Regions from separate parts of the Paenibacillus sp. S29 genome, predicted to be linked through region 1. Evidence: riboswitches for the same ligand, from Rfam matches in the RefSeq annotation. Region 1 holds a riboswitch; the other holds the start of a gene.
What was found. A riboswitch is a leader RNA that binds a small molecule or an ion and turns the genes downstream of it on or off. The one in region 1 is predicted to bind S-adenosylmethionine.

Region 1 (7,519 bases):
AGCGTACTCCCTTAGACTCAATCACCCGCTTAAGCGCTTCAGCTTCTGCTTGGCTATGCACATAATTCAGTGCAATATTACAGCCTTCATCCGCCAGACGCAGAGCGGTCGTTTTACCTAAACCTTTGGCACTGCCCGTTATGAATGCGACTTTATCTCTCAACAATTTTCCTCCTGTTCACAGAGAACGGTCACCCCCAAGTATAAAATATTTAAGCTTCCCCTACAACTCCATCCAAAAAGAAACCCCCAGTCCTCTTGTTCAAGAGAATCTGGGGGTTGCGTGCAATGCGTTCTCGTTCCCTACTTAAAATGCCGGGATAATTGCGCCTTGGTATTTATCTTCAATGAATTTTTTAGTTTCTGGAGATTGCAAAGCTTTAAGCAGCTTCTGAATCGCTTCGGAATCCTTATTATCAGGACGTGCTACCAGAACGTTAGCATATGGAGAATCCTTGTCTTCCAGTGCCAGTGCATCCTTCGTAGGGTTCAGCTTCGCTTCCAAAGCGTAGTTCGTGTTGATCAACGCAATATCCACTTCAGGCAACTGACGTGGCAGCATAGCCGCCTCAAGCTCCTTGAATTCCAGGTTTTTCTTATTTTCAGTAATATCTTTTACTGTAGCTTCAATGTTGCTTGCGTCTTTCAGCTTGATCAGACCTTGTTTCTCCAACAACAGCAAAGCACGGCCTCCGTTTGTCGCATCGTTCGGAATGGCTACGGTTGCGCCATCTGGAAGTTCATCAAGCTTTTTATATTTTTGGGAGTAGACGCCGAAAGGCTCCAGGTGAACCGCGCCCACAGAAACCAAATCCATTTTGCGCTCTTTGTTCATCACATCCAAGTAAGGTACATGTTGAAAGAAGTTAGCATCCAGCTGCTTGTCAAACAATTGAACGTTCGGCTGTACATAGTCGTTAAACTGAACGACTTGGAGGCGAACCCCTTCTTTTTCCAACTGAGGCTTGATTGCTTCCAAAATTTCCGCATGTGGCACAGGAGAAGCTCCAACTTTCAGCTCCACTTCACGTGGTGATCCGCCTGTATTTTCGTTCGCATTGTTTGTATCCGATGTTGTGCTCTTTGTACCGCAAGCAGCCAGCACCGCAATTAATGTCAAGCTTAATACAGCCAATACCCATTTCTTCATGTTATTACCCCTCCAATAATTTGTAATATTCAGGAGCAAACGTCCTGATCAATAAGGATATCTATATGTTTTCCCTATTTTCGAGTATAATGCCGCACGAGGCGATCTCCCGCCATTTGCAGCAATTGTACCAATACAACCATCAGCACGACCGCAACGATCATTACAGCCGTTTCATAACGATAATAGCCGTAGTTGATAGCCAGTGTACCTAGTCCACCGCCCCCGATCATCCCGGACATTGCCGTGTAGGATACGAGTGTAACGACGGTAATGGTTAATGCAGCGAGCAGACCCGGAAGTGCCTCACGTAACAGCACACGCCGGATAATTTGTCCTGTCGAGGCACCCATCGCTTGTGCGGCTTCAATGACGCCCTTGTCCACTTCACGCAGAGACGTTTCGACAAGACGTGCAAAGAATGGGGCAGCCCCGATAACCAATGGCGGAATGGTTCCCAGCACCCCGGTCGAGGTACCTACCAGCGATCGTGTAAAAGGAATAAGTGCAACGATCAAAATGATAAAGGGTACGGAACGTAAAATGTTAACGATAAATGATAATACAATGTATATCACCTTCATCAGAGTCAACGAGGAGCGGCTCGCCAGAAACAATAATATACCAAGCGGCAAACCAATAACGAGGGTGAACAATGCAGATGCCCCAAGCATCTGAAGGGTTTCCAGCGTAGAATTCCCTAGCTCTTCCCAACTCACTTGTGAAAAATCAAGTTCGCTCATTGTCCAATCACCTCCACATCAAGCCCTTGCCCAGACACTTCGCGCAACGTATGCTCTATATCCTCATGATTTCCTTCAAAACGAACGATTAGCTGTCCATAGGGTACATTTTTAATCGTAGATATAGTTCCCTGCAAGATCGCAAAATCAACACCAGTACTTCGAGCCGTACGCGACAGAATCGCATCATATGTTTTGCTGCCCAAGAAGGAGATACGCACCACCTGCGCCGACTCGCCGCCACCCGCTGCCGCAATCGCTGCTTGCAGCTCCTCGGGATGTTCTGACTCCCGTTGAATAAAGTCCTTGGTTACCTGGTGCTGCGGCTTCAAAAATACTTCCGCCACCGGACCTTGCTCCACGATGTCGCCCTGATGAATGACGCCAACTTTATCACAGATGCTTTGAATGACATGCATTTCATGTGTAATCAGTACGATGGTTAAATTAAAGCGCTGATTAATATCCAGCAGCAATTTCAGGATAGACCCCGTCGTCTGCGGATCAAGCGCTGAAGTCGCTTCGTCACACAGCAATACATGAGGATCACTAGCCAGCGCCCGTGCAATTCCTACCCGTTGCTTCTGTCCACCTGAGAGCTGTGACGGATATTTTCCACTGTGTTCTTCGAGACCCACCAATTCCAGCAGTTCACGAACCTTCTTGTCCAGCTTCTGCTTGGGCGTGTTTACCAGCCGCAATGGAAATGCAATATTGTCATACACCGTCGCCGAGGACAACAAATTAAAATGCTGAAAAATCATTCCGATTTTTCGGCGCTGCATTTGTAATTGGGATTGACTCACAGTGGTGAGGTTTACCCCGTCTACCCATACTTCACCTGAAGTAGGGCGTTCCAATAAATTAATACAGCGGATCAATGTACTTTTCCCCGCCCCGGAGTGACCAATCACCCCGAATATTTCTCCACGCTTTATAGAAAGATTCAACCCAGACAGCGCATTAACGCGTCGGTTACCTTTGCCATAATGCTTGGTTAACTGCTTAAGCTCTATCAACGTGCTGCGACCCCCTTCACTTCTTCCTTACCCTTTTAACCAGTTGTCATCTCTCAGGATTGTATAAAATCGCTATTTATTTATACAAAAAAGAGCCCCTTTCACAGAATGAAAAGGGCCCCACCTTGCGAACCTTTTCTCATCTGCCAAAATCGCTATAACTCTAGCGGTTTTGTAGGAATTAGCACCATCATGTTCCCTCCCAGTGTATTACACCGGGAAAGAACGGGTTGCCGGGCTTCATCGGGCCAGTCCCTCCACCTCTCTGGATAAGAAAAATATGTTAAACTCCAGCTTTAGCTGTCCGTTAAGTTTATATAAAAAAATATAATTCAAGCATTTTTCTGAAACTAGGTTTCAGTATAGATAGTTTACATAGCTTTGTCAAAGGATATTTTCTATCATATTTTTGGGCGTACTGCCCGGTTCTCCCATTGTTTCGCAGTATAAGTAAAGGCGTTTGACAGCGACCGACACACCATTTCCAAGCCCTGCTGCAAATCTTCCAAATGGTGATCGAGGTCCTCCAGTTGGATTTTTCCATACAAAGCTCGGTGTCGTTGCCAGAGATCATCCTGCATTTCCGTATTCATATAGTGTATCTCCGTATTCCGACGCTTACGCAGCCGATTGATGGCATCGTTGTATGTGTCCTTGATATCAATTAAATTATCGGTCAATACAGGATGCATTTTGAGATACTTGAGCTGCCGCAACACGGTAAAATACGAATAATGAGCCTTATACTGCCCTGTTTTTAAATCACACAGATCATTCAGCCAGTTACCCAGCTTATCTAAAATGGAGAATACCCTCACAAACCCATCTTTATAAAAGAAAACATATAATGCATAGTCGGATTTTTCATCCTCGCTCATATCTTCAGCATATCCGGCTTTCACTTTCATACGGAAAAAGGCGGCAGCATGATGGCTCTGCTCCAGTTCATCCAGAGATGACATTAGACCGCGTGTCAAAATATCCGCCTTCCGAAAATCGTGGGTCGGATCTCCACCAGCCTGAATTTGCCGCTCCAGCAAGCTCAACATATCTGACATGCTATTCATGGCATCCAGCAAGATGCCCTTGTTCACACGTGGCGGCTCACCCAGTAGCTTGCGTATCATGCTTACGCCTCCTTATAAATGTAAAATCCGGCTGTAGGTTTCATTAGGGCGTCAAGCGAAATAACTCGTCCATCGTTGATCTACAAGCTTAACAATATCCTCACGCGGTAACACCTCATCCGGATACCCCGGCTTCATACGCGCATCCACTACAATCGGCAGCTTATAGTTCAGATGATGCAAACGCACTTCGCTGTCCGCGTACATATCCGTAGCCGGGTTAAAGCGTGTGAACACCGTCCACAGGAACGAGGCTTGAGAGCGAACAACTTCTTTGGCATCGTCCACAATAAAGACGAGCGGCCACTCTTGCTCACCCGCTGCTAGTCGCTCCAAAACACGTGCCGCCAGCTCAGGTTCCTGCTCAAAAGACGCACCCGATACGACGAGGCATCCTCCGCAATAGGGCTTAATTTCACGAATTCCCGGCAGATCGCCTCCCTCATAAGCACGAGACAATTCACGTACAGGCTCACCTATCCCCATCAGGATCGCCTTACTACCATGATTCAGCTTGCGGCCTGTGTAATCGAGTGTATCGTGTGACGTGTGATTGAAAATAAATAAATCCGTTGCTGGATTAAATCGCTCCAGAATGGTTTCCAGCAGCAGGTTAAAGTCAGATAAATCAATTACTCGATCCGTCAGCATCAGGAACTTGGTCAACGATAATTGACCTTGACCCAAAATAGTAAAACCGGATACAAGCGCTTCACGGGAGTAGCTTTCACGTACGACTGCCGCTGCCAGCGCATGTACGCCCGTTTCCGCATACGCCCACAGGGACTTGACGGAAGGCATCACAAGCGGATATGCAGGCGACAGCAGACGTTGCAAAAACTCACCGAGATAGTAGTCTTCTTGCCGAGGCTTACCTACAATGGTTGCCGGATAAATGGCATCCTTGCGGTGATGCATATGTTTGACATGAAATACAGGGAAATCATGCTGTAATGAATAATATCCAAAATGATCACCAAACGGGCCTTCCGGACGGCGTTCATGAGGCGGCACATAACCGCTGATTGCAAATTCTGCTTCTGCTGGAATCCGGTGACCCCCAAGCGGATCTTCTGTCATGGGCAGCTTGCCTCCCATAATAAGCGAAGCCAGCAGCAGCTCAGGCAAGTTTTCCGGTGCTGGAGCAATGGCAGACGCAATCAGGGCAGGCGGGCCACCAATGATAATCGTCGTAGGCAATGGCTCATTACGCAGCTCCGCTTCATGATAATGGAAACCGCCGCCTTTATGAATTTGCCAGTGAATGCCCGTCGTCTGATCATCATAAATCTGAATGCGGTACATCCCCAGATTATGATCCTTGGGCTGACCTGGCTTCTCGGTATACACGAGTGGAAGCGTAATAAACGGCCCTCCATCCTCATGCCAACTGGTCACTTTAGGCAGTGGCGCTAACGGAGCCTCTGTACGGCGAACTCCCAATACAGGGGCCTCGCTGTGAGATACTGTTTTTAGCCCTACTTTTAGCATGTCCTTAATCAGGCCACGTTCATTCCACAATGCTTTGGGTGTAGGTGGAAACAATGTTTTGGTGGCTCCGACAATCGCATCCATCAGTTGCTCAGGTCGCGGGCCAAAAGCCATATCTACACGGCGATTCGTGCCAAACAGATTACTGGCTACAGGAAACGGGGTTCCTTTTACATTCGTGAACAGCAGTGCCGGCCCTTCTTCCTCAATGACTCTTCGATGAATCTCAGCCAGCTCCAAGTAAGGATCGACAGGTGCCTCTATAATTTTAAGATGATTTTCTTTACGCAGCGCTTCAATAAATTGGCGCAAATTCTGGTAGATCAACTGGACGACTCCTCCTAAGCAAATCAAGCCCTCGAGAAACTCGTGGGCCTGGTTTGTTTCTTATATGCTATTATACGTGTTTAAACGCCTCTTGGGCAAAAATCCGCTTCACTATGATCTATGAAATGCTTAGGTACGTTGTGCTTGGGTCGGAACAAGCTTGCGGTCCGGTGACAATTGCCATACACGATAGCTCAGATAAGCCAAAACGGAGAACAACGATGCAATCACCAGCATATGTCCCAGCACGATAAACATGTAGATTTCAGGTCTGTTGACGTACAACAAGATAATTCCAATCACCACTTGAAGCAAAATTAACAAGACCGACACGACACCCAATATACGGATATCTCGGTGATTCGGGTGATAACGGTATGAGTAGTGACCCACAGCCAAGATAATGACGAACAGCAGACCGGCTGAAATCTGATGAAGCAGCAGTGGAGATATGAAGCCCCCAATATTTACAACCTTCTGGATGACCGAGTGACTAAGCAACGCCCCTGAATAGACAGCAATATAGGTATAGATCGTCGATAGCCATATAAAGTTGCGATAGCCCCGACTGACACGCCCAGGAATCAGACGCGGAGTGTGGCGTGAGTCCGCGTGCTCCTGCCAGGCCCCCAGCGTCATCATAGTTGCACTGGCAAAGGCGATAAGCGCAAAGCCAAAATGCAGTCCCATGACAGCAGCCGATTGGGAGAAAATGACAGCCAACGCCCCCATGGCACCTTGTATGATGACAAACAAGAGCGTGAGCAGCGAGAATAGCTGTAAATCCTTCCGATGCTTCATAAACAGCAAAAAGCCAACAAATGAGGCGATAGAAAGAATCCCGGCCATGGCACTAACGGAACGATGAGAGAACTCAATAAGGGATGCGATCGTATGTGCCGGAACCAGCTTGCCATTGCAAAGCGGGAATTCCCGGCCACAGCCAAGACCTGAATCCGTCCGTGTCACGACACCTCCACCGAAGGTAGCCAAAAACATGACAATACATGTTACGAGTGCCAGCCATTTTAATATTCTAATTTTGTTATTCAAATTCACCCGTATCCTTCCAAATATAATATTTATTCACTTTATATGTTGTGAAATGATCACTTAAAGTAATTATAACTGATATATCGTTCCTTGACATACGAGCTTTGTTGACAAAATGTGAACGTGTCCGTGAGAAAGCCGCCCCCTTAGAAGGAAGCGGCTTTCTGAATGTCTTGATGTTTAAAATTCACTTTGTAACCTTCATGCATGTACAGCATTCATTATTTTGCCAAGCTCGCATGGACTTCAACAGCCCGATCCAAAAATTGCTCAATCTCCTCGCGGGATTTGCGCAGTCTGTTCACCAGACGTACCAGTTCTCTGCCTTCACTGTAAGCGATAAAGCTAGGAATACCCAATACATTCTGCTCTTGACTGACGCTTTCGGCCTGTTCTACATCAATCTCAATTAATGTAAGCTTATCTGCATATTGTTGTTCCACATCAGGCATGAACGGATCAATGAAATGACAATCCCCACACCAGTCCGCCTTAAATACAGCCACCGTTACGCCGGGAGTAGATATTGCCTTATTAAAGTCTTCATGAGAGACGATTTTTTGCATGGATGATTCCTCCTTAAATTCTTTTTATGCTGAAAAGATTGCA
Region 2 (7,519 bases), on a different contig from region 1:
TTTAAATCGCTTGTCCAAACGGAATGAACAGGGCTATGAGGACTTTGCTCAGGTATGGATTGGGCAACATGAAGGGGGATGGAGTGCAGGCTGGAGCACACACCATGTCCCGGATGAAAGTATAGACGACCTTTGGTATGAGGGCAGCTTGTGGCAGGAATTACTGCATGTATACCGTCATGAGCTGGCGCTCAAAATGGCTGAGGGCTACAGGCCCTTAATCCATGGCGTATTTCATGAGCAAGAAGGATCATCAGGACGAGGACAAACGCTGCAAAAGCTGTATTGTTACAGTGATTTGTTTCCACGTGATGAAGTGTATGAGCAGTTGACAATGTGGAGACGGCAAAAAGCAGCAACGGAACGAAAAGCGCCTTATTTTATTGCTACGAATCGGCTGCTTCGGCTCATTAGCGTCTATCTTCCCCATACCGAAGAAGAATTGTTGGAGCTGCCTGGTATGGGTCAGGGTAAGGTGTCGCAATATGGGACGGAGCTATTGGCTATTACGACACAAAATGACCGGACCACGCCATTTCCGTTGAACTGGGTAACAGAGACGCTGGAAGAAGAAGTTTTTTTGTCATGGCTATACAAGCAAAAAGAGAACCAATACAGGCAGGAGCTGAATAAATTCAGCCTAACTAGAACGATTATCGAAGGCATTTCGGACGGTCTTTCACTGGAGCATATCGGGATGAAGACAGGTTTGCATCGTAGAGAAATGATTGAAGCTGTGGAGCATTTGGACAGGGATGGTATTGATATGGAGAAGCTGATCCGCAAGGAATTGGTGAATGTATCTGAGGAGGAGCAGGCAGCCATCTGGTCTGCTTATGAAGAGTTGGGGGATACGCTGCTCAAGCCTGTCATGCTGAAAGTGTATGGGGAAGAAAAGGCGACAGAAACAGGATTGGATCAAATTTATGAGCGTCTGCGTCTGATCCGTATACGGTTTCGCCATCAGCAGTTACCCGACCGACATGTTGGATAATATAGAACTGATTGGATAAAGCTAAAGTATTAAAGTACATTCAGGGTCCAACAGACTAAAAAGCAGCAGCCAGTTCCTCATAGGACACGGCTGCTGCTTTTTATGATCAAGCTTGAAAATCGAAATAGGTATCCAACTCCGTACTTTTTCCCCCTTTCTTTTTAAACCCAGTCTTTCTTGCGGAAAATACAGAACATACTGACACCTAGTGCCACCATAATACCAATGACGACAAAATAGCCATAACGTGTATGAAGTTCAGGCATATTATCGAAGTTCATCCCATATATTCCGGTAATGACCGTCAATGGCATAAATACGGTCGTTATTGCCGTAAACACACGCATAATTTCATTGGCACGATTGGCGATACTGGATTGATAAGCTTCTCGAAGGTTACCCATCAAATCGCGGTAAGTTTCAAAAGTCTCCGAAATTTTCACAGCATTTTCATAAATGTCGCTGAAATATTTTTGCAATTGATCGTCGATGAGTCGCAAATCCCGTTTGTTCAGGGTATTGATGACTTCCTTTTGTGGACCCAGCACCTTTTTCAGCCACAGAATCTCACTTCGTAAGCCGATGATTTCGTTCAAATGCGACTTTTTCGTATGCATTAGAATATCTTCTTCCAGCTTTTCAATGCGGACCTCAATCCGGTCACCAACCAGAAAATAGTTGTCAACAATCAAGTCGACCAGCAGATACATAAAACGGTCAGGCTGGCTGACTTCTTGCTCCCACAGCATAGGCTTGAGGGTACGAAGCTCATTGATTTTCTGCTTGGTCACCGTAATGATAAAATGGCGGCCGAGAAAGATGTTCAAAGCTCGCAAAAATATTTCTTCATCATCAAAACGAATGCTATTTACAACGATAAAATAATGGCTTTCATAAATTTCGATCTTCGGACGTTGTTCTTCTTCACTCAAACAGTCTTCTACTGCAAGATCATGCATGGAAAATAAAGGTTGGAGCACTGCCAAATCATCGACATCGGCATCAATCCAATAAAAACCTTCTGCCGGTGCAGTAAGCGCCATTTCAATTTCTTCGACAGGGGTAAAAACCCCGTTGTTGACCAAACGGATTTTCATATATGTCACTCCTTATGCTCCGTCGTAACGGAAATACGTTTACCTTAAGCATAAGGAATGAACTCAGTTAGCCAGTTAGCCGGTGCGGGTAAGCGTGCATTCTCATCAAAAGCCGGAGGCTTTTGGAGCATGCAGAGCCTGGCGTCCCGTCTTTCGGCAAGCTGAAGTCATTCCTATGCTGTTGTTCAGGGATCGCCGCCTACTCGGACTCGGGTCGCCTTCCATTCCGGATTCACCTCTCAAATGTTCTTTTTTAGATTGCCACAGTATCGCAGGAAACACTCAAATCTGCACTACTGCTCCATATTTTTGCCTAATAGCACTTGTATAGTATAACGCTCGGCCTACGGCCTTTCAAGCGCAAAATCATGGGCTAAATCAACAGTAGTTGCAAGAGCTTCAGCGAAAGGAGGGATATGATTTAACCTATGGAAAAGGTAGACAAAATGTGATTGCAGGGCACAAATTTAAAAGTCCCATCTTGACGAAGCCCAGCCGATGCATTAAAGTGAACAACAAGAACTTTGTGAACCCAAAATGAATATAGCGAAATCTTATCAAGAGCAGGTGGAGGGACTAGCCCGATGATACCCGGCAACCGGCGATTTTAATCGCACGGTGCTAATTCTTGCAGGACGCGCGCTTTGTACAAAGAGCGTTGCCCTGACAGATGAGAGAGGCGCATATGGATACAAATATGACCTTTCTCTAACCAGAGAAAGGTCTTTTTATTATATGCCCGGCATCTCAGCAGGACGATTTTCGCAAAACTTACCGAACAAGGAGTGAGTTTACATGCCGATTAAAATTCCAGATACACTACCTGCCAAGGAAGTGCTGGAGGGCGAAAATATTTTCGTAATGGATGAAAGCTTGGCTTATCATCAGGATATTCGTCCGTTGCGCATCGCCATTTTGAATTTGATGCCTACGAAGGAAACAACGGAAACCCAACTATTGCGCCTGGTCGGCAATACGCCGCTGCAAGTGGACGTCACGCTGGTGCACATGAAGTCTCATGTATCCAAAAATACATCGCAAGAATATTTGAATATGTTCTATAAAACGTTTGACGAGATTAAGAACAGTCGTTTTGACGGCATGGTCATTACAGGAGCTCCGGTTGAACAGCTTGAGTTTGAGGATGTGAACTACTGGGAGGAGATCCGGCAAATTTTTGAATGGACGAAAACGAATGTAACTTCGACCATGCACATTTGTTGGGCCTCACAGGCAGGTTTATACCATCATTTCAATGTCCCGAAATACGGGCTCGACTACAAATGCTTTGGCGTATTTCCACACACCGTGATTAAACCTAAAGTAAAATTGCTACGCGGCTTTGATGAACTGTTTTATGCCCCTCACTCCAGACATACGGAGGTTCGGCGGGAAGATATTGATCATATCGCCGAATTAGAAGTTTTATCCGAATCCGAGGAAGCCGGAGTGTACCTCGTAGCCACGCTTGACGGTAAACAAATTTTTGTAACTGGGCATTCTGAATATGACCCGCTTTCATTGAAATGGGAATACGACCGCGATGTGGCCAAAGGAATGGATATTGAAGTTCCCAAAAATTATTTTCCTAATGATGATCCTGAGCGCACACCGCCCTCAATCTGGCGGGCGCATGCCAATTTATTATTCTCGAATTGGCTGAACTATTATGTATACCAAGAGACACCTTACGATATCGGGCCCCAGATTTAAAAAAGGGGCTTGTACTTTACCCTTGTACAGTACCACCTTGCAGTAGCGCAGCAGTATAGTCTTTGACATCCATTTTTGCAGGATTGGTTATAGCACCCACTATGGAAGTTAACAGGAGGATTCATATGAGTGAGAAACAGTGGAAAATCGAAAGTAGATTGGCACAAATCGGTTCAGTAGAGGAGCCAGTAACCGGGGCTGTTAATTACCCGATTTACCAATCTACGGCGTTCCGCCATCCCCGTCTGGGTCAAAGCACAGGATTTGATTATATTCGGACGATCAATCCCACGCGAAAGGTACTGGAAGAGGCTTCTGCTGCACTTGAATCTGGTGATGCAGGCTTTGCATGCAGCTCAGGTATGGCGGCGCTGCAAACGGTATTTGCATTGTTTGGACAGGGAGATCATCTCATAGTATCGCTGGATCTGTATGGCGGGACATATCGTTTGCTGGAGCGTATTTTATCTAAATTTGGTGTAACAGCCAGTTATGTGGATACGAACGATCTTGAAGCACTCGAACAGTCATGTCGACCGAATACCAAAGCTGTATTCATAGAAACACCTACAAATCCGTTAATGATGATTACTGATATTCGAGCGGTGGCTGAATGGGCATCACAACATCAGTTGCTTACCATTGTAGATAATACGCTGCTAACACCATACTTCCAGCGGCCATTGGAACTCGGCGCGGATATTGTGGTACATAGCGCAACCAAGTATTTGGGCGGACACAACGATGTGCTGGCAGGGTTAATCGTAACCAAAGGCAAAGAGCTATCAGCTGAAATTTCCTTTCTGCACAATTCCATAGGGGCCGTGCTTTCCCCGAGTGACTGCTATCAGTTGATGAAGGGGATGAAGACGTTAGCGCTGCGTATGGACCGACATGAGCATAATGCAACAGTGCTGTCTAACTATTTACTGACGCATCCGGCGGTGGCAGAAGTATTCTATCCAGCTATCGAAGGCCACCCAGGTCGTGAGATTCAAAATAAACAATCCAGCGGAAATACAGGTATCTTCTCCTTTAAAGTAAAGGATGCTCGTTATGTGGAACCTTTGCTTCGTCACATTAAGCTCATTGCGTTTGCGGAAAGTCTCGGCGGTGTTGAGTCGCTAATGACCTATCCCGCGGTGCAGACACATGCGGACATACCAGCAGAAATTCGAGATGCAGTTGGGGTAGATGACAGGCTGTTGCGTTTCTCCGTAGGCATTGAGCATACAGACGACCTCATTGAAGATTTGCGTTCGGCGTTGGAAGCGGCACGTCAAGAAGTAGAAGGAGGAGAGCTGCAATGATAGAGGATGCGAGGAGGATCGGGCAGGATTTGAACAAAGAGCGGAAGTTCGCTACTAAGCTGCTGCATTTTGGTTCTGAAATTGACAGCGTTACGGGGGCCTCGAGCGTCCCGATCTATCAAGCTTCTACCTTTCACCATCATGATATTTTTAATCCTCCCCAGCATGACTATAGCCGTTCAGGTAATCCGACACGACAAGCTTTGGAGGATTATATCGCTTTATTAGAAGGCGGGGCGTGCGGCTTTGCCTTTGCGTCAGGTATGGCGGCCATCTCCACTACATTTATGCTCTTATCCGCTGGAGATCATGTCATTGTTTCCGAGGATGTATATGGGGGAACATATCGACTGTTGACCTCCATTTTGAAACGGATGAATATCGAAACGACCTTCGTCGACATGACGGACCTCAACCTTGTGAAAGAGGCGTTGCAGGAGAATACAAGGGCTGTATATATGGAAACCCCGTCCAATCCGACACTCAAAATTACCGATGTAGCAGGAATAACCTCTTGGGCACAGGACAACGGACTTTTAACTTTATTGGATAATACTTTTATGACACCTTATTATCAACGTCCGATTGAGCAGGGAGTCGATATTGTATTGCACAGTGCGACCAAGTTTCTGGGCGGACACAGCGATGTGCTGGCAGGACTTGCGGTAGCGCGTACCGAATCGCTTGGGAGACAAATCAAGCAGCTCCAAAATGGACTGGGTACCGTACTGGCTCCGCAGGAGTCATGGTTGCTCATGCGCGGTATGAAGACACTGGAGGCTCGTATGGCTCACAGCGAAAAGAGTGCAGCCAAGCTCGCTAACTGGCTGAACGAGCGCAACGACATTGAGGCAGTATACTACCCGGGTCTGGAAAATCATCCAGGGCGTGAAGTTCATGAACGTCAATCCAGCGGTTATGGTGCAGTGATATCGTTTGATGTGGGTTCTGGTGAGCGTGCAAAAGAAGTCCTCAGTCGCGTACGTATTCCAATTGTAGCGGTGAGTCTGGGAGCTGTGGAAAGCATCTTGTCGTATCCGGCGATGATGTCACATGCGGCTATGCCCCATAGTGTACGATTGGAGCGCGGGATTACGGACGGACTACTTCGTTTCTCCGTAGGTTTGGAGGATATTGATGACCTGATCAGTGATCTGGATGAGGCGCTGCGATAGAGCGTTAGCACATCCGCAGCATCTTTGTCGTTTTCACGCCGAGAGCAAATATGTACAGTGCTAAACAGCAAGTTTCCAGTATTTCAGGAGGCTTGCTGTTTTCTATAAGAATGACATGAAGGACAGTGTGAAAAAAGGCACTTTCAGTCCTGTTTTGTTATTTCTTGGCAATACGCAATGTTGAGATAAGCTTGGCAGTTGCCTGTTTTCCTAGGTGAAAAGCAGAAAGAAGCGGGAATAAGTATGGTTCCTTACCTAAAGATATGTTAGTATTATCATTAGGTTTTACTATGCTAAATAGCACAGACAACATACAAGGCCAGTCATGAACATACATTACGGCAGGGTTCGAACGCAGGTTTGTGAAAGCATTCTCGTTCATAAGTCCTGTCGTTCATTTCGTCGCCCTGTGACAGCGAAGGAGGATACACCATGAGTGTAATCGACCATATTTTAGATAAAGCCCTACGCGGCGAACGCCTGAATTTAGAGGATACCGTTGCTTTGTTCGAATCAGACGAGGTAGAAAAAATAGGTCACGCGGCGAATAAGGTCATGAATCGCATGCACCCCGATCCCATTAAAACCTTCGTCATCGGACGAAATATTAACTATACGAACGTATGTGACGTATACTGTCGCTTCTGCGCTTTTTACCGTAGACCGGGTTCCGATGAAGGTTATGTTTTGCCGGATGAGGTGATCTTTCAGAAGATCAAGGAAACGCAGGAGGTAGGTGGCACCGAAATTCTAATGCAAGGCGGTGTGAATCCAAATCTGCCGTTCAGTTATTATACGGATTTGCTGAAAGCTATTAAGGAGCGTTTTCCCGATATTACGATGCACTCCTTCTCGCCAGCTGAAATTCACAAAATGAAGGAAAAATCCGGTCTATCCATGGAAGATACGATTCGAGCCATTCATGAAGCTGGATTGGATTCGCTTCCGGGTGGAGGCGGAGAAATTTTGGATGACCGCACACGCCGCAAAATTAGCCGTCTCAAAGGCTCTTGGCGTGATTGGATGGATGTCATGCAAACGGCTCACAAGGTTGGGATGAACACAACCGCTACGATGGTTATCGGCTTTGGTGAGTTGATGGAGGAGCGTGCGCTGCATTTGTTGCGGGTTCGTGATGCTCAGGACGAATGCATTGAAAACAAATATAATTCTGAAGGATTTTTGGCCTTTATTCCTTGGACCTTCCAGCCAGACAACACCAATCTGAAG

Region 2: linked by a shared signal. The riboswitch ahead of metA (homoserine O-acetyltransferase MetA) and the one ahead of ACL9RM_RS14745 (methionine ABC transporter ATP-binding protein) in region 1 are both predicted to bind S-adenosylmethionine.

Annotation. Positions count from the first base shown of each region.
Region 1 covers NZ_JBMOUI010000007.1:269,732-277,250, forward strand. The annotation lists gene ACL9RM_RS14730 (SDR family oxidoreductase) at 1-163, opposite strand, end outside; gene ACL9RM_RS14735 (MetQ/NlpA family ABC transporter substrate-binding protein) at 308-1,150, opposite strand; gene ACL9RM_RS14740 (methionine ABC transporter permease) at 1,225-1,893, opposite strand; gene ACL9RM_RS14745 (methionine ABC transporter ATP-binding protein) at 1,890-2,912, opposite strand; SAM riboswitch class I at 3,049-3,188, opposite strand; gene ACL9RM_RS14750 (Cthe_2314 family HEPN domain-containing protein) at 3,314-4,039, opposite strand; gene ACL9RM_RS14755 (UbiD family decarboxylase) at 4,091-5,857, opposite strand; gene ACL9RM_RS14760 (COX15/CtaA family protein) at 5,987-6,856, opposite strand; gene ACL9RM_RS14765 (thioredoxin family protein) at 7,132-7,476, opposite strand.
Region 2 covers NZ_JBMOUI010000010.1:48,136-55,654, reverse strand. The annotation lists gene ACL9RM_RS17360 (HRDC domain-containing protein) at 1-994, shown strand, start outside; gene corA (magnesium/cobalt transporter CorA) at 1,156-2,091, opposite strand; SAM riboswitch class I at 2,643-2,768, shown strand; gene metA (homoserine O-acetyltransferase MetA) at 2,887-3,804, shown strand; gene ACL9RM_RS17345 (PLP-dependent transferase) at 3,930-5,114, shown strand; gene ACL9RM_RS17340 (aminotransferase class I/II-fold pyridoxal phosphate-dependent enzyme) at 5,111-6,289, shown strand; gene mqnC (cyclic dehypoxanthinyl futalosine synthase) at 6,722-7,519, shown strand, end outside.